Regions from separate parts of the Colwellia sp. PAMC 21821 genome, predicted to be linked through region 2. Evidence: predicted binding sites of a transcription regulator. Region 2 holds the regulator's gene; each other region holds the start of a gene.
What was found. The regulator FliA, encoded in region 2, starts transcription of late flagellar genes. The targets are predictions, from matches to a motif close to CTAAAGNTNNNNNNNNNNNNGCCGATA.

Region 1 (6,279 bases), 320 kb from region 2:
TATTCGTATTCACGTGCCTTATTTTGAAGACTCTGCGCAAAGTTTACTGTTTAAATGGTATAAAAAAGCGTTGAACGCATTTGAGCATACTTGTATTACTGGCCATGCAGTTTTTAACGCTTTTGGTGAAAAATTATTTGACCTAGCACTTAGCGCCAGTTGGGATTCTAACGAAGCGGAAACGTTGATCAAGCAAAGTCATGAGAAACATTTAACCATCAAACAAGACCTTGAATCAGGCCGAGATAAATTGCTTGAGCTGCACTCTTCAGGCCAAGGTAAAGCACATGCCTTAGTTGAAAAGATTGAAAAGTTAGATCAACAAATTCATTTGCCACAATTCATGTTTCAGTTATTGGATGTTTTTGGCATTCAACAAGATGATAAAGCAGATAATGCCATTGCACTGCAACCTTCTGAGCATATGTTGTGTACTAACTTCCCATGCTTACCTGAAGACGGCACAACGATTACTTTTAACCGTCATACCGCACTAGCAGTTGAAAACTACCAGCTTATTACCTGGGATCATCCTATGGTACGTGGTGCTATGGACCTTGTTCTTTCTGATGAAATAGGTAACTCAAGTATTGGCCTATTGAAAAACCCGGCACTGCCTGCTGGCACATTTTTCTTAGAGTGTATTTTCACCTTAGAAGCTATTGCACCAAGCAATTTGCAGCTAGGTCGTTATTTACCGACTACACCTATTCGCATCTTAGTCGACAAAAATGGTAATAACCTTGCCGATAAAGTCAGCGAAACAGTATTAGATCAACAACTGTCACCGGTGAAAAAACAAGTGGCACTGCAATTAGTTAAAGCATTGAGAAGCCAAGTGGCTCCGTTAGTTGCCAAAGCAGAAGCACATGCGGATGCGCAAATTTCTTCTATTCAAGCAAAAGCGCTTGCAGGTATGCAAGTAGCCATGGATGAAGAACATCAACGTTTAACGGCGCTAAAAGCCATAAACCCAAGTGTGCGTCAGCAAGAAATTGACTTTATTTTGATGCAAAAAAATGCCTTAGCTGAATATATTGAAAAAGCACAAATTCAGTTTGAAGCTGTGCGGTTAATTGTTGTCAGCAACTAGGCTAGAAAGCACTAACAACTAAGAATAAAAAATAGTAAGGCTACGCATATTGTGTAGCCTTTTTGTTTCACGCAAGTTTAAAAGGAATACCTTAAGATGGGTGCTAACCCTGATTTTATTTATCAGCCCCCAATGAGTCCTTACCTTGATATTGTTTATCAAGATAACGATATTGTTGTCTTCAATAAACCTAGCGGGCTATTGACGGTACCCGGTCGCTTGCCTGAACACCAAGACTGTTTACAAAATAGAGTGCTAAAAGTGCTGCCTACGGCAACCGTGGTTCATCGCTTAGACATGGCAACATCGGGCATTATTTTAATGGCACTGAATAAACCTGCCCATGTAGCAATTAGCCGTCAATTTGAAAAGCGCTTAACGCAAAAAAGCTACATTGCTCGGGTCTTTGGTAAAATTGAAAAAACTCAGGGTTCTGTTGAACAACCTTTAATTTGTGACTGGCCAAATAGGCCAAAACAGAAAGTCGATCATGAAAATGGCAAAGCCGCGTTAACCCATTACAACGTGCTAAGTTATCGTGAAAACAACGATAAAAAAATAACCACCTTAGTTGAACTGACACCGGTAACAGGACGCTCGCACCAATTACGGGTGCATATGCTTTTTCTTGGTCATCCAATACTTGGCGATCGACTTTATGCCCACCAGCAAGCATTAACCATGAGTAATCGCTTGCAATTACATGCAAAAATGCTACAAATAACGCATCCAGTTTCTGCGCAAACATTAACATTTTCAAAAGCCTGCCCTTTTGATTAATACCAAAAGTTACAGAGGTTAGATAAAGGTATTAGTTAAAGAGATTAGTTAAAGAAAATGTCGATAACGTCGATACTAGCTAATGTCGATACTATAGGCACACGCGTTTGGTAGCGCCATCCTGTTAATCACTCATCTGTCAGAGGAAAGTTACTTTATGCGTTTAAAAATAAAACCATTATTTAATTTCATTATATTAGCGACATCGACCCTACTGTTTAATAGCACGCACTCATTGGCCTTTGACCCTATCCAAGAAGTACAAGAGCAGCTAAAAACAGGTGCAAAAACAGAGAAAAGTGCTAACAGCGAAACGGCAGGTACAGAGCAAAGTACTAACAGCGACACTGAAGCAGAAACAAACACGGAATCCGACGATAAAAAAGCTGACCCTGAGTCAATAAAAGACACTGATACAGCAGAAGATGAACATCAACACCACGTCATCATCAACCCACCGGTTGATTCGTTTGAACAGCAGCAGCAAGATATTAAACACTACTTATCGCAAGAGAAAATCAGTCCAATACTTGTTGGATCTGAAAGTTATCTGACGGCGATTAATGAACACACCACGGCGATTAACAAAGGTGTGATGGTGTTAATTCCTGATTGGCAACAAAGCATAGCAACACCTAACGCACTTAATCAGCTTCGTAAGGACATGCCACAGCATGGATGGACAACCATTACCTTGCATCCTCCAAGTAAACCAGAAAACTACCCATCACAAGCATTCATGGCGCAAGAACGCAGCACTGAAGATAGCGACACTTTAACAAGCTATAGCAAAAAATTTGCCGATATTATGCTAGCGGTAATTGAGAAAGCTAAAAGTTATCCTGGAGTCATAATTGTTGTGGCAGAAGGTAGTAATAGCGCTGTATTACTCGGCATATATCAGCAAGCGTTAGTGGCTGCACCCGCGGCATTTGTTATGCTTAGTAGCTATATGCCAACAATACCAGCAAGCGATAAAATAGCGCAACAATTGGCAGAAACAGATTATCCCATACTCGATTTATATTTAAAGCGTGACCACCGGTTAGTGCTTGCGAATGCAAAAATAAGAAAAGATGCTGCTAAAAGAGAATTGAAAGTGTATTACCGACAAAAGCAATTAAGTAATCAAGTTACCGGTTACTACCCTAAAAACACCTTAACAACAGAAATTATAAGCTGGCTTAGTGCGATCGGCTGGTAATATTAATTCAAGTTAAAAACACAGTTTTATGCATAGCCTAGTCCAGAATAAAGTTAAGCATAAAGTTAAGAACAAAGTTAAAATCATTGAGAAATATGAACAACTGCACTCATGGATTGGTGCGATATATTGCAACCTTCCCTTGTGCTCCTGCGGCTAAAAACAATCCATTATCACTGGCGATAGTATAAAAACCCTGGTCGTTTATTTCGCTTGAAGTATCGTCAAACGCTTGCCAATGTTGTCCGGAATCTGTGGAAATATCACTGCCAGTTTTGCCACTGGCAATACAAATATTTTCGCTGCAGCTCATCGCGGTGCGCAAACCACGTTGACCCGCATCAATTGGCTGCCATTGCTTGTCTAAAAAGGTGGCAATATTGGCGTAACTTGCTGGCCTTTGCAGATAATCTCCACCTAGCACAAAAACCTGCTGTTGACTGTTCAGCGCTAACGCATAACCGCCTGCGGTTTGTGTTTGTTGAAAAAGCGGCACACTTTGCCTTAGCCAACTTTCGCCCCAATCACTGCTGTAATAAACTGAAGCTGTAAAGCCCCCCGTAGTTAACCAAGCTTGACCATTTTCATCTGTAATAAGCGTATTGCCACTAGCGGCAAAGGCGGCTTCTTTGGGTAAGATTTTAGGGAGTTTTAACCGCGCAATTCTTCGCCATGTTCGACCCGCATCTTCGGTTTTTTTAATCACATAAAAACCGTCAACAGGGTCGCCTAATAATAGCCCTGTGGTATTATTCCAAAACGCAATGGAATCATAAAAGCCCTTAGCATCTTCATTCTGTAAGAGTAATTGCCAAGTTATGCCAGCGTCTATTGTTTTATATAAAACAGATTGAGCGCCTTCCCCTACACCCATTACGATAGCGGTGTTATGATCAAATAATGCGATATCACGAAAGTCGGTATTAACCTTTGCAATAACCGAGCGATCTAACCAAGTTTTACCTGCATCTTGGCTAACATATACCGCATTTTCGCTGCCCGTTATCCAGAGTGAATCTTGATAAACTGCACTGCCGCGCAGTGACACCTTTTTAGCTATATCCCCCCTTTGCCACGGTGTTAATTGTGCATGGACGATGGTCGGCATATTTACAGCAATAAATAACAAAAAAACAAAGCACATTTGAAAAAGCTTTCTAGAAGAAGTATTTACAATCATTTACTTACCATAGATTACAAGTGAGGTCTGACTATCACGATTTTTATCTGTAAAATCAAGCCTCAGCAATTAAAAACCAGGTGAAATATAAAAATTTGTCATTCAAAACTTATCAAAAATTAATAAAATAATGGTCTTATGCATACCTATCTTTTATTGACGAACTTTGCCCAAGACAATAGTATTTCTCGAAAATCTTCGCGTCCACAAGATGACGAGTCCTGTTGATCAAAATCTATATCTTCTTCAATCAATGAATCTGGCAATACCTCAAGTCCGTCCATACTGGCATTAGTTTGTACTGTGACATCACCACGATTAAAAACCACCGTGTATTCGTTACCTGTTATAGTAACTTCTAACTTTTTCTCTGCTTCAATATCTGCCATAGCTGACAATAACTGTTCAAGCTTGTCTGTATCAGTACCAACTTCAACTTCTAACCACGGACCAATAACTTCATGATCAAGTGAGAACTTAGCGATAGCGCCGCCTGTGATTGGATCATCTATAAATTGATATTCCATATATACCTCATTCTGAAAATTTTTCGAAAAACCTATTTTACCCATTGGATTAAATAACTGCATCGCTTAGACTCAATTATATAACCCGTTTGGCATTTTGTTAGCTAATTTCACTCAGCGTTTGCAGCAGTGTTTAACATCTAATTGAAAGCAAAAAAGCTAGCCTAAAAAACCATCATCTAATAATGAAAATCTACTATATTTAGTAAGGACCTTGTTATAATAGATATTGCCACTTAATTGTAGCAAAACCCTAGTTTTTAACACGAAATAACTCAGGTTAATGAAATAAAATAGTGTTTTAGTCTTGGCAAATAAGGAAATGATTTATCACAAATATTGGCAATAATTTTTTCATAGTAAAAATAGACTTAATTAAACAAATACCGCTGCTCGTTCGCGCTAGTTTGGGTTGTCTGTTTTTTTTATTTTTTATGTCATTTAAAATCACAGCGCAACCGCTAAATACTATTATTGTTGCTACGCATATTGAACCGCCATTCTCCAACATTGTTGACGGTATATTCATTGGCGAAAATATTGATATCGCCCATGCATTGGCAGCCAAATTAAATAAAAAAGCGAGTTTTGTCTATTGCCCTCCTGCTCGCTGTTTTGCACTATTACAAAGTGGTCAAGCCGACATGATGATTGCGATAAGGAAAACAGAAACAAGAAAACAGTTTCTACAATATCTTGAACCGCCAATAAAAATACAAAAGCTGCCGTTACAATTCTATATTCATGCCGACAGTAAAATCGATTTAAATAGCTATGAAGACCTGCATTCTTTAAACATTGGCGTTTTAAGAGGAGCTTCATATTTTGATCAGTTTGACCAAGATACACAACTCTCTAAAATTCCATTAACTAACTACCAGCAACTCGTTGATATGCTATTAAAAGGGCGCATTGACACCTTCCTTGAGCGCGAAGAAACTATCACACCCTGGGTTGATCAAAAGGTTTATAATACTCAAATTAAAATAGCGAAGTTCGCTTATGACAAAACGGTAGGATCTTATATTACGGTGTCAAAAAAATCTGCATTAGCCAATGAAACAACACTTTTATCACAAGCCTTAAAGGACTTATCTGACAAAGGTGAGTTGCAGGCTATTGTAAAGAAAGTGAGAAATTGAGTTGAATATCAATTGAACTTACACTGCGCTATCGCGTCTATAACTTATCTTCTATTTATCTGATATTGATATTGTTGTGCGAAAAGGAACTTACCCCGCCATTCTATGTTCCTTAATTATTCATGGCATAATTGTTTATTTAATGCTGATGGCGCAACCAAACAAGCCAAAAATAGTAAAATCAACGACCAAAACAACACCGATAAAAAGCTTTATATATTACCCACCAAATGTAGCCAAAACTGAAGCAAACGCAGTTAATAAAAAGTTGTTAGAAAAAGCCCCGACAATGGAATCGCCTGCTATTGAACAAACTGAGCTTAATAATAAACCAACAGAAAATAACCTAACGC
Region 2 (6,279 bases):
GAAGTTGAAATGCTTGTTTTAGCTTTAGTGTCTGCTACAGTCCGTGATCGAAAAGTAGATATTCGAGGTAAAGTAGCGCCTTTTTTTCTCGCGAGTAACTTAACGCGCTGACGCAATAAACTGCCAGCGTCTTCAGTCGTTTTGGCTATTTCATTAAATTTTTTCGGCAGAAAATCCAACGCCCCAGCATTTAATGCTTCGAGCGTGGCTTGTGCGCCGGAATGAGTTAAAGAAGAGAACATAATAATGGCCGTTGGTGCTTTTGCCATGATCTGTTTAACCGCGTCAATGCCATTTAATAACGGCATTTCTATATCCATGGTGATTACATCTGGCTTTAAAGCTATGGCCTTTTCAACCGCTTCTAAGCCATTAATAGCAACATCGATTACGTCAAGTTCAGGATCCTTATTGAGAATATCCGTTACTCTGCGTCGAAAAAAACTGGAGTCATCAACCACCAATACTTTAAAGGACATTTACAATCTATTTCCTGTCGTGATTATGTGTTTTTACTCATAAGTATTATGAACGTAATTTTTTATTTACTACCGATTTTTTAGCATAAAACTTCAGCATATTCGGGACATCAATAATCAAGGCAATACCGCCGTCACTTGTTATTGTTGCACCTGCCATACCTGGCGTACCATGTAATAATCTGTCTAATGGCTTAATAACCACTTCTTCTTGACCAATTAAGCTATCAACAACGAAACCAATTTGTTGGTTACCTAGCTGGACAATTACTACATGACCGCGTTCTCGTGGCTTTTCTACATAATCTCTCACTAGCCACTGATCAAGATAAAATAATGGGATAGCTTTTTGACGGACAATAATGGTTAGCTGTCCATCAACTTGGTTAGTTTTAGTTAAATCAAGATGGAATATTTCATTTACAGCCGCCAAAGGTAATGCAAATGTCTGCTTACCAATCACTACCATTAACGTTGGTAATATTGCTAAAGTTAGCGGTACTTTAATTTCAAGTATGGTGCCTACGCCCATTTCTGAATCGATGCTGACCGTACCATTAAGTTGGGTAATTTTTGTTTTAACCACATCCATCCCGACGCCACGCCCTGATACTTCTGAAATTTCAGTTTTGGTAGAAAATCCAGGTGCAAAAATAAGGCTAAAAGCTTCTTTATCAGACATACGCGCTGCTGCGTCTGCATCTAACACACCGCGTTCTATGGCAATTTCTTTTAATTTTCCGGCATTCATACCAGCACCATCGTCACGAATGGTGAGCAGAATATGATCGCCTTCTTGCGATGCTGATAAAACAACAATACCTTCTCGTGGCTTGCCAGCGGCTGCGCGTTTATCAGGGTCTTCAATACCGTGATCAACCGAGTTACGCACAAGATGTACTAAAGGATCAGCTAAAGCTTCAACTAAGTTTTTATCTAAATCGGTTTCTTCACCTTCTAGAATAAGTTTTATTTCTTTATTAAGACTGCGCGCTAAATCTCGTACTACACGAGGAAAACGACCGAATACTTTCTTTATCGGCTGCATACGCGTTTTCATTACCGCGCCTTGTAAGTCAGTGGTTACAGCATCGAGGTTTGACACCGCCTTAGTTAATTCTTCATCTTCTTTAGTCACGCCTAAACTAGTTAGGCGATTACGCACTAAAACTAACTCACCCACCATGTTCATAATTTGATCTAAGCGTTTGGTATCAACCCTAACGGTTGTTTCACCTTGAGCAGACTTTGCAGGTGCCGGTTTTTTGTCGCCTACCGGTGCTTGTTTCACTGCCGCCTTAACTTCTGGTGCTTTTGCTGCAGGTGCACTTGCCGCTTTAGCAACCGGTACAACTTTCGCTGCGGGCTTTTCAGGTGCAGGAGTCTGATCTTGAGGCGTTTGCGCTTGAGGGCTTTTACCTTTACCGTGAAGTTCATCTAATAATGCCTCAAAATCATCATCATTAATTTCATCGGGTGACGATGAGCTTGCCGACTGCTCATGCGTTGTGCTAACTGCAGCAGAAAAAGCACCTTGGCCATGAAGTTCATCAAGTAATGATTCAAATTCATCGTCTGATATATCATTATTGGATGAAGAGCTTGACTGCGGGGAAACAGGAGCACTAGGCGTTGGAGCACCACCGCCATGAAGCTCATCTAATAAGCGTTCAAATTCATCATCTGACATTTCATCGCTTGAACTGCCAATAGCTTCCGGCGCATTAGCCTCAGGCGTTGCAATAGGCGCTGCAAGCACAGGAGTTTCTTGACCTTCAGGCTGAGATAAACGGTGTAACTCGGCTAACAAACTAGGTTCGGCGCTTGTCAGTGGCTCTTTATTTTGCACTTGCGTAAACATTTCGTTAATTGTGTCAAGTGATTGGAGAATGACATCCATTAACGATGGGGTAACTGATCTCTGCTGATTTCTTAAGGTATCGAAAACATTTTCTGCGCCGTGGCAAGCATCGACTAATTCAGTAAGTGATAAAAAGCCAGCGCCCCCTTTTACGGTATGAAACCCTCTAAAAATAGCATTGAGTAATTCGGCATTATTCGGGTCATTTTCAAGCTCAACTAATTGCTCAGACAAGGACTCAAGTATTTCTCCAGCTTCGATTAAAAAATCCTGAAGAATTTCTTCATCTTGTTCAAATGACATTTAAGAACTCCTATTAAAAACCTAAGCTTGATAATAAATCATCAACGTCGTCTTGATTTGCCACAACATCATTACGATTTTTACTATTAATAATCGGACCCTCGACTAAGTTATCACCGACGGTGGGCAGTTTATTCAATGGGCTCTGCTCTGAAGAAAGACCAAAGGCGGTCAGCATACTGATCAAGCTGTCTTCAACTTCGCGCACTAAGTCGATAACTTTGCGAATAACTTGTCCTGTAAGATCTTGAAAGTCTTGTGCCATTAAAACATCGGTCATCAAGCGATTAATTTTGTCGGTATCTTTTTCTGTTGTTTTCAGTAGCACATCGATATCTCGACATAATGACTTAAACTCACTGACATCGAGTTCGTTTTGCATTAATTTTTGCCACAGTGGATTAACCGTACTGATTTTCTGTTGAATACCATTAACCACCGGAAAAATAGCTTCAACGGCATCCATGGTTTTATTAGCGGCTTCTTCCGTACTTTTGATAACAAAATTCAGTCTTTCTTTAGCGTCTGGTATTTCTTCAGTAGCTAAGTCACTCAAACGTGAATCAATTTGAAAATTATTCAAAGAGTCATGTAATTGACGGGTTAACTTACCTATTTCAGCAAACAGCTCAGAATTAATCGGGGTTTGAATTTCAGCGATTAACTCATCGGCTTTATCTTGTTGATCGTTTTCAAGATATTCGACCAACAGTTTAGCTTGCTCTAATGAAACATGGACACTGGTATTAGTACTCATATGACGGCCTTGCGAAACAAAAATTGATGACTAACCAAGTCGTTCGAAAATTTTATCAAGCTTGGTGTTTAATGTAGCAGCGGTAAATGGTTTTACGATATAGCCATTAACGCCAGCTTGTGCCGCCATGATAATTTGTTCTTTCTTAGCTTCTGCCGTTACCATTAAAACCGGAATATGAGATAAATTACTATCAGCTCTAATCGCTTTAAGTAAATCAATACCTTGCATACCCGGCATATTCCAATCAGTAACAACAAAATCAAAGTTACCCTCTTTAAGCATCGGCAATGCCGTATTACCATCATCTGCTTCTGAGATATTGGTAAAGCCTAAGTCACGTAATAAGTTTTTGATTATACGTCTCATTGTTGAAAAATCGTCAACAACAAGCACTTTCATATTTTTATCCAAGGCACCCTCCGGTGAGAACATTTAAATTCTACTATATTATTATTCTACTTAACTTTGCCAAGATTGCATACGAGCTTTTAATCGATGCATTGCCTGACTGTGTATTTGGCTTACCCGAGATTCGCTGACATCAAGTACTTGGCCTATTTCTCTAAGGTTAAGCTCTTCATCGTAATATAATGACAGTACTAAAGCTTCTCGCTCTGGTAAAGAAGAAATACATTCTGCCAGTGATTTTTTAAAGAAACTATGTTCAATATTAGCATAAGGTTCATCTTGATGATGACTGTGCGCGACTTCAATAACATCTTCACTGACACCTAGGTCATCAATGCCGAGTATTTTTCCTGAACTGACTTCATTAAGGATCTGATGATATTCATTTATGGTGATTTCAAGTTTTTCTGCCACTTCAACATCGCTGACATCGCGTCCGTGTTCAGCTTCTAAGTGTTTTATGGCTTCGCTGACCATGCGACTATTTTTATGCACTGAGCGGGGAACCCAGTCGCCTCGACGAATTTCATCAAGCATAGCGCCACGAATACGAATACCAGCAAAAGTTTCAAAACTTGCACCTTTGCTGTTATCAAAATTATTGGACGCTTCAAGTAAACCTATCATGCCGGATTGAATAAGATCATCAACAATAACGCTGGCAGGTAATCGGGCAAGCAAATGATAAGCAATACGTTTCACAAGCACCGTGTGTTGCTCCAGCAAAGCCGATTTATCAACACTATAAGTATGTACTTTTACCACTATAGCTCACTTATTTGTGGGTTAATGTTCTAGCAATTGCTCAATAAAGAATTCTAAATGCCCTGACGCTTGCTTCGGCATTGGCCAGCTAATAATATTCTTGGCGAGTGCTTGAAAGCCTATTGAGGCTGGTGAGTCTGGATATGCTTCTACAATTGCTTGTTGTTTTCTAACCGATTTACGAATATTTTCATCATAAGGGACAACCGCGACAAGCTCTAAGGTAACATCTAAAAATCTATCGGTAACTTTAGAGAGTTTAGCAAATAAGTTTTGGCCCTCTTTCGGGCTGCGCACCATATTTGCCACAACTTTAAACTTGAATAGGCCGTGATCTCTGCTGAGCAGTTTCATTAAGGCATAACAGTCGGTAATTGAGGTAGGTTCGTCGCATACAACCAATAAAACATCTTGTGATGCTCGGCAAAAACTTAACACCATATCCGAGATACCAGCGGCAGTATCAACAATGAGAATATCAAATTTAGTTTGCATATCACTAAAAGCACGAATAAGCCCAGCATGCTCCGCTGGGGTTAAATCTACCATTGATTGCGTGCCCGACGTGGCCGGAATAATATTAATGCCAGCAGGACCTTGGATAATAATATCATCAAGTTCACACTCGCCGGATAAAACATGAGACAAGTTACGTTGTACGCGCAAACCTAGCATGACATCAACATTCGCTAAACCTAAGTCGGCATCAAGCACTAAAACGCTCTTACCTAATTTAGCTAAGGAAATTGCAGTATTTAACGAGACATTGGTTTTACCAACGCCACCTTTACCGCCAGAAACTGCTATGACTTTTATAAGTTGGGGATCTTGCATTTTTCTTAAGCCGCTCGCTTGATCTATCATCTAAGTAACTTCTCTATATAATACCAAATGAAATATATATTCAATGGTATAAGTGCTCTGCCTATTGTAAGGCGACTATACTGCTACGGCTGATGCGGGTGTCCGCCAGGAAACAGTTCCTGAGCCTTGAGACTTAATTGCCATTCTATCTGCAAGCGTAACCAATTTCTCAGCATTTGCAACCTTAATATCTTCTGGAACCCTTTGCCCATCAGTAAGATAGCCAATAGCTAAACCATTTTGCAGTGATGTGGTTATAATTTCACCAACACTTAGGCTTTCATCTAATTTCGTATAAATACAGCCCGCCAATGGAATGCGCTTAAAACGTTCAACATTTTCTTGCATTACACGCTGTTGCGTATTGGCTGCTAACACTAAGTAATTACGAATTCTAACACGTGCATTCGAAATTAAGGTAGTCAAATGCTCAGTTAGGCGCATATCTCTTTGCCCCATACCAGCCGTGTCTATTAAGATTAATTTCTTTTGGGCAAACTGTTGTAATAGGCTATCTAACTCATTACCGTCGTTAGCCAGCTTAACTTGGCAACCAATAATGCGGCCGTAAGTGGCAAGTTGCTCAAAGCCAGCAATACGATAACTATCAGTCGAAATTAAGACTACTTGGTCAGCACCGTGAACTTGTGAAAATCGGGCGGCTAGTTTCGCAATAGTTGTGGTTTTACCAACACCTGTTGGGCCAACTAGAGACACAACACCACCACGTTGAATAATGTCATTGTTAGTGGTGTTTAATTGTTGCGCGATTATGTGTTTTGCTTGCTGCCATGCATCTTGTTCATGCGTATTGGCTGGAACGTAACCAGCAATTTGAT
Region 3 (6,279 bases), 2.4 Mb from region 2:
ACTCGGGTATTAAAGCTTTGTATAGTCTACCCAAGTATATAGGTATTACCATAGGTTTTATCAAGGCTATTAAGTTTTAATATATAAGTTTTTTGCTTTAGTATTTATTGTTCTGTTTATATTCGTCAGTTTTACTTTAAGTATTGGGCACAATAATACCAAATTGAATAAATATTGTTTCATTATGTGAAATGTTATAATTAGTTAAATTGGTATAAGTATTAATTTTTGAGGATATTATGGAAACAATCGATCGCATTAAAGAACAAATCAGTGAAAACACAATTCTCCTTTACATGAAGGGTTCACCAAAGTTACCAAGTTGTGGCTTTTCTTCACAGGCTTCTCAAGCATTGATGGGCTGTGGTGAAAAATTCGCCTATGTTGATATCTTACAAAACCCTGATATTCGTGCTGAATTACCAAAGTATGCTGATTGGCCAACATTTCCACAACTATGGGTTGACGGTGAACTTGTCGGCGGTTGTGACATCATCATGGAAATGTATCAACAAGGTGAATTACAAACCTTGATCACTGAATCTGCGGCTAAAAATAGTTCGGCAGAAAGTTCAGAGTAACTATTGAATTATCACTTAACGCCACCATACTAGGTGGAGTTAACATTAAATAACTTAAATTTATTTTAAAAAATTGGAGAATATAATGAGTGTATTAGTCGGTCGCGCAGCACCAGATTTTACAGCAGCAGCAGTATTAGGTTCAGGTGAAATTGTTGATAGCTTTAATCTAGCTGAAGCTATTAAAGGTAAAAAAGCCGTAGTATTTTTCTACCCACTTGATTTTACTTTTGTATGTCCTTCAGAATTGTTAGCTTTTGATCACCGTATGGAAGAGTTCAAAAGCCGTGGTGTTGAAGTTATTGGTGTTTCTATCGATTCACAATTTTCTCATAACGCGTGGCGTAACACTGCAATAAACGATGGTGGTATTGGTCAAGTTCAATACACTTTAGTTGCTGATGTAAAACATGAAATTTGTAAAGCATATGACGTAGAGCATCCAGAAGCTGGCGTAGCATTTCGTGCTTCATTCTTAATTGATGAAGAAGGTAGTGTACGTCATCAAGTGGTTAACGATTTACCACTTGGTCGTAACGTTGATGAAATGATCCGTATGATCGACGCGTTACAATTTCACCAAGACCACGGTGAAGTATGTCCAGCTGGCTGGAACAAAGGCGATAAAGGCATGACAGCAACTACAGAAGGCGTTGCAGCTTACCTTACAGATAACGCTGATAAACTTTAACGCTTACGTTAATTTATGAGTAAAAAAAGCCGCTTCTTGCGGCTTTTTTGTGTCTGAAATTTATTTATATATTTAAAAAATCTTTGTAAATTATTGTATTACGACTAAAATAATAAACAGATTAGGAAGTTGAAATGCTTCTTGAGGTAATTGAATGTCAAAAAAGGATTATAGATGTATTACCCTAAATTTATTTATGAAAATTTACCTTACGCATATTTTTTAGTGTGTGCTTATTTGCTTGCATTTTATGATACTTGGCCTGTATTTTTTTCTGCGGGGTTACTTTATTGTGCTGGATGTATAACGTTGGTCACTCGCTCTGAATATCGTCGGGTTGACCGTCGTAAAGATATTGAAAATAAAGCAGTTGATAAAAAGAGGTTACCCGAATGGCTTTACGAATACTTACCTTATGGCTACTTTGCAGTTGCTATGGTTATCGTATTGAAAACCAATTCATCTGCCTTAAAGTTTATCGCTTTTTGTTTAATGATTTTGGCGTTAAGAAATTTGCTTTTCAGAATAAATAATCGCCGAAAAGCAAAGTCATTATTTTAATTACCCTACTACTATTAGATGCAAATGCTAAGTTTGTTCTTGCGTTAATTCATCTTGTGTAGTGTCTTCCGGTTGAATTAAAGGCCAACCGCCTAACTGTTGCCATTTATTAACAATATAGCAATATAACTCAGCGGTTTTTTCCGTATCATATAATGCGGAATGTGCTTCACTATTATTAAAATCAATTTTTGCGGCCGCACAGGCTTTTGCTAAAACTGTTTGACCTAATGCTAAGCCTGACAACGTGGTGGTATCAAAACTAACGAAAGGGTGAAAAGGCGAGCGTTTAATTGAACAACGCTCAGTAACCGCATTAACAAAGCCTAAATCAAAGGACGCATTGTGCGCTACTATAATGGCGCGCTGGCAACCAGCAGCTTTCATTTTTTTACGCACAAGTTTAAATATTTCAGTAATAGCTTTTTTCTCATCTACTGCGCCACGTAACGGATTAGTGGGGTCGATACCGGTAAATTCTAAAGCGGCTTTTTCGAGGTTTGCGCCTTCAAAAGGGTCAACGTTAAAATGAATGGTTTCATCTAAACTGAATTGGCCACTGGTTTCATCTAAAGAAAGTGTAGTTGCAGCAATTTCTAGTAAAGCATCTGTTTGGGCATTAAAACCGGCGGTTTCAACATCAATAACGACGGGGAAGTAGCCTCGAAAGCGTTGAGCAAATAGTGATTTTTCAGCATGAGTATTAGTTGCTGTTGTATTATCAGACATAAAGGCAATGAGTATTGGTTAGCATAAATATTGTTGGGGATTATCGCAGAAATAATCCCTTAAGGCATCACCGAAGATTAAAAGCACAACATTTAATTTTGGGAATATTCCAATAAACTGTTAAAGTTATTCTTGATTTTGTCGATAGTAAAGATGTCGCTATTAAATCCACATTAATTGACATGAAAATTAATTTTATGAAAAAAATTATAACGCTAGTTACATTATCATTATTTATTTCCCAAACTAATGCGGGCATTAGGCAATATCGTGCGGATATTGAAAACTCCACATGGCAGTTAACTGATGATTCTCGGCTGCAATGTACGCTATCACATCAAATTCCACGCTATGGTAAAGCTAAGTTTTATAGTTCAGCAAACCGTAAAACGAATATGGAGTTTGAATTGGAAATGATGCGATTGCCCGACAGTTATTCTTTAGCTGAAGTGCGATCTGAGGCTCCAAATTGGCGGCCAGGGGTTGCCGGAAGGGTGTTAGCAGATATGAAGCTGCATAAACAATTCTCACCAAGTTTGCCGAAAAAAATTGCTTGGAACATGCTCAATGAACTTGATCAAGGCATGAGCCCAACGTTTTATTATAATGACTGGTATAGCACTGACGAAAAAATTACAGTGGGTTTATCAACCGCTCGTTTTCAAAAGGCCTATCAAGCTTTTGTTGGTTGCGTGAGTAATCTACTAGATTTTAACTTTGATGATATTTCTTATACGGTACTTAACTATCAGTTTGGCTCTGATAAGCTAACCAAAGCATCGCAAAAACGCATGAATATGATCGTTGAATACTTATCGCTTGATTCTCAGTTAGAGCTAGTATTAATAGACGGTTACTCTGATAGTTACGGTGGTCGTAATACCAACCTTAAAATGTCTGAACGTCGTGCAAATAATGTGCGAGATTTAATTGTTAGTAGTGGAATTGATGCCAGTCGAATAGAAGCAAGTGGTTATGGTGAAAAGCGTCACGTAGCCTCCAATGAAACTATTATCGGTCGTAGTAAAAACCGCCGAGTGGTAATACGTATGGAACAGCCGTAACGTTTAGCGAGAACATGTTCAATTGACATAATTATCACTTGAAGAGGCCTGTAGATTCACTGTAATCTACAGGCCTCTTTTGTTTTGGGTACATTATATGAAATTTTCTATTCGCCTTGTTGCCATAATGTGTTGTGTTATACAGCTCACTTGGATTCAATCAGTTTCTGCGCAAGTTAATGATGCGTTGACTTATGCTAACTATGATCAAGTAAAAATTAGTCACCTTTATTTAGATCTTGATGTTGATTTTGACAAAAAATCATTAAAAGGTTTTGCCGAGTTGAGCCTTAATTGGCTTAACGATGAAGTTGCTAATGTTACTTTAGATACTCGCGATTTAGACATTCATCGTGTCATGGCAAAAAATGCGAGCAATCAGTGGGTAAAATTAAACTACAAACTGGCAAAGCGCGATGATGTTATGGGCTCAAAGCTAACCATTAAAACACCTTTTCAAACGCCAACCATCAGAGTGTATTACAACTCATTACCACAAGCTTCAGGCTTGCAATGGTTGTCGCCTGAGCAAACTGCCGGCAAAGACAAACCGTTTATGTTTAGCCAAAGCCAAGCCATTCATGCCCGTTCTTGGATACCAATTCAAGATACACCAAGCGTACGCATGACATACAATGCCCGCATTACGACCTCTGATGATTTACTCGCGGTAATGAGTGCTGACAACGCACCTGATACAGCACGCGATGGCGATTATTCATTTTCAATGCCACAAGCTATTCCTGCTTATTTAATTGCTATTGCTGTCGGTGACTTACAGTTCAAAGCCATGAGCAAGCAAACCGGTATTTATGCTGAACAATATATTTTAGATAGAGCCGTTACTGAATTTGATGATACGCAACTGATGATCGATGAAACCGAAAAGCTTTTTGGTGCTTATCGTTGGGGCCGTTATGACTTACTTATATTGCCACCAAGTTTTCCTTTTGGCGGTATGGAAAACCCAAGATTGTCATTTATTACCCCAACCGTGGTAGCTGGCGATAAAAGTTTAGTGAACTTAATTGCCCATGAGTTAGCTCATTCTTGGTCTGGTAACTTAGTGACTAACGAAAGCTGGCGCGATTTATGGTTAAACGAGGGTTTTACCAGTTATGTTGAAAATCGCATTATGGAAGCTGTTTTTGGCGCTGATAGAGCCTTAATGGAGCGAGCGTTAGATGCTCAAAACTTAGGTTATGAAATTGCTGAGCTACCGCCAGGTGACACACAATTGTATATCGACCTTGCTGGCCGTGATCCTGATGATGCTTTTTCTGGCGTACCTTATACCAAAGGGCAACTATTTTTAGTTTATTTAGAAGAAAAGTTTGGTCGTGAAAAGTTTGATACTTTTATCATGCAATATTTCGATGATCATGCATTTCAAAGTTTAGGTACTAAAAACTTTGTGACTTATTTAAAAGCTAATTTGACCGACAAATTTCCTAACATTGTCAGTGATGGTGAGTTAAATGAATGGATTTATGAACAAGGTTTACCCGTTTATACCCCTAAGCCACGTTCAGATGCTTTTGTTAAAATTAATGACGTTATTTCGAAATGGACCAGCGGCCAGCTTGAATTAGCGCAAATACCTACAAAAAAATGGACATTGCATGAATGGCTACACTTTATTAATAACTTACCATTGAACATATCTAACGAGCGTATGACAAGTTTAGATAAAGCATTTAATCTTACCAACAGTACAAATGCTGAAGTTGCTCATGCATGGTATTTACTGGCATTACGCTCTGGCTATGACGTTGTTTATCCAGCAATGGCAACATATTTGGAGTCAATAGGTCGTCGTAAATTGATTGTTCCTTTGTATAAAGAGCTTGCAACATCTGCTAAAGGCAAGGAATGGGCACAAGCGGTTTATAAAAAAGCGCGCCCAGGTTATCACCCGCTAGCGCAAGGTACGGTTGACGCTATATTGTTAAACTAACGACTGGCTTAACTTAGCTGTACTTAGTTAAGCTTTGATGTGATTATTTGAGCAGTTTGTAACTATAGTTATACCAAGTTGATTAATTAACGGCTCATTTTTAATGCTTAAAATGAATAAGTACGGGATTATAAAATTGATAAGTAGCATAACTACTGACTAAATTTTATGCCTTGTCATTATCCATTTTTTCTCATGAAAAAGTAGATCACTTAATTAATCAAATGGGTATTATCGTATTTTTTAACATAAAAATTCACAAAAAAAAACATCGCCACTAGCGATGTTTTTTTATGCTCAATAAACTAAAAATTGTATGGCTTAATAAATGGTGTTTTTATAGTTCATTAAACGCAGCTAAGGGCTTACTGCACGTTTGTTTACTATAACGTCAACCTGACGCTGTTTGTTTTGTTGTGAAATTACTACGCGTATTTGTTGTGACTCATGTTGGTAATTTAATGTTAAGCGGCCGCGTTTGCGTTCGCGCTCAATTGGTTCACCGTAGCTTTTATTGTAAAAATCAATCACGCTATCTTCTGAAACTGAGGTGAAATAATTAATCACCGCGGGGGTGTTCTCATCAAATCTAGCAAATATACGCGCGTCTTCAATTACCGGTATATCAACTTTATCTATTATACTTTTTTCGGTATTAGAGGTTTCTGCGTTAATGCTAAAACTGACCATCAACAG

Region 1: A3Q33_RS05780 (DUF3530 family protein) is a predicted target of FliA. The motif match lies at 1,922-1,948, and genes of this name have one in related genera.
Region 3: A3Q33_RS14990 (flagellar protein MotY) is a predicted target of FliA. The motif match lies at 2,683-2,709, and genes of this name have one in related genera.

Annotation. Positions count from the first base shown of each region.
Region 1 covers NZ_CP014943.1:1,376,855-1,383,133, forward strand. The annotation lists gene rapA (RNA polymerase-associated protein RapA) at 1-1,093, shown strand, start outside; gene rluA (bifunctional tRNA pseudouridine(32) synthase/23S rRNA pseudouridine(746) synthase RluA) at 1,190-1,873, shown strand; gene A3Q33_RS05780 (DUF3530 family protein) at 2,031-3,077, shown strand; gene A3Q33_RS05785 (WD40/YVTN/BNR-like repeat-containing protein) at 3,187-4,257, opposite strand; gene A3Q33_RS05790 (YacL family protein) at 4,404-4,784, opposite strand; gene A3Q33_RS05795 (substrate-binding periplasmic protein) at 5,219-5,926, shown strand; gene A3Q33_RS05800 (hypothetical protein) at 6,003-6,279, shown strand, end outside.
Region 2 covers NZ_CP014943.1:1,060,691-1,066,969, forward strand. The annotation lists gene A3Q33_RS04410 (protein-glutamate methylesterase/protein-glutamine glutaminase) at 1-479, opposite strand, end outside; gene A3Q33_RS04415 (chemotaxis protein CheA) at 526-2,643, opposite strand; gene A3Q33_RS04420 (protein phosphatase CheZ) at 2,657-3,400, opposite strand; gene cheY (chemotaxis response regulator CheY) at 3,431-3,814, opposite strand; gene A3Q33_RS04430 (RNA polymerase sigma factor FliA) at 3,863-4,576, opposite strand; gene A3Q33_RS04435 (MinD/ParA family protein) at 4,598-5,440, opposite strand; gene flhF (flagellar biosynthesis GTPase FlhF) at 5,516-6,279, opposite strand, start outside.
Region 3 covers NZ_CP014943.1:3,537,411-3,543,689, forward strand. The annotation lists gene A3Q33_RS14970 (Grx4 family monothiol glutaredoxin) at 240-581, shown strand; gene A3Q33_RS14975 (peroxiredoxin) at 667-1,272, shown strand; gene A3Q33_RS14980 (hypothetical protein) at 1,447-1,833, shown strand; gene rnt (ribonuclease T) at 1,861-2,562, opposite strand; gene A3Q33_RS14990 (flagellar protein MotY) at 2,760-3,626, shown strand; gene A3Q33_RS14995 (M1 family metallopeptidase) at 3,754-5,583, shown strand; gene A3Q33_RS15000 (hypothetical protein) at 5,941-6,279, opposite strand, start outside.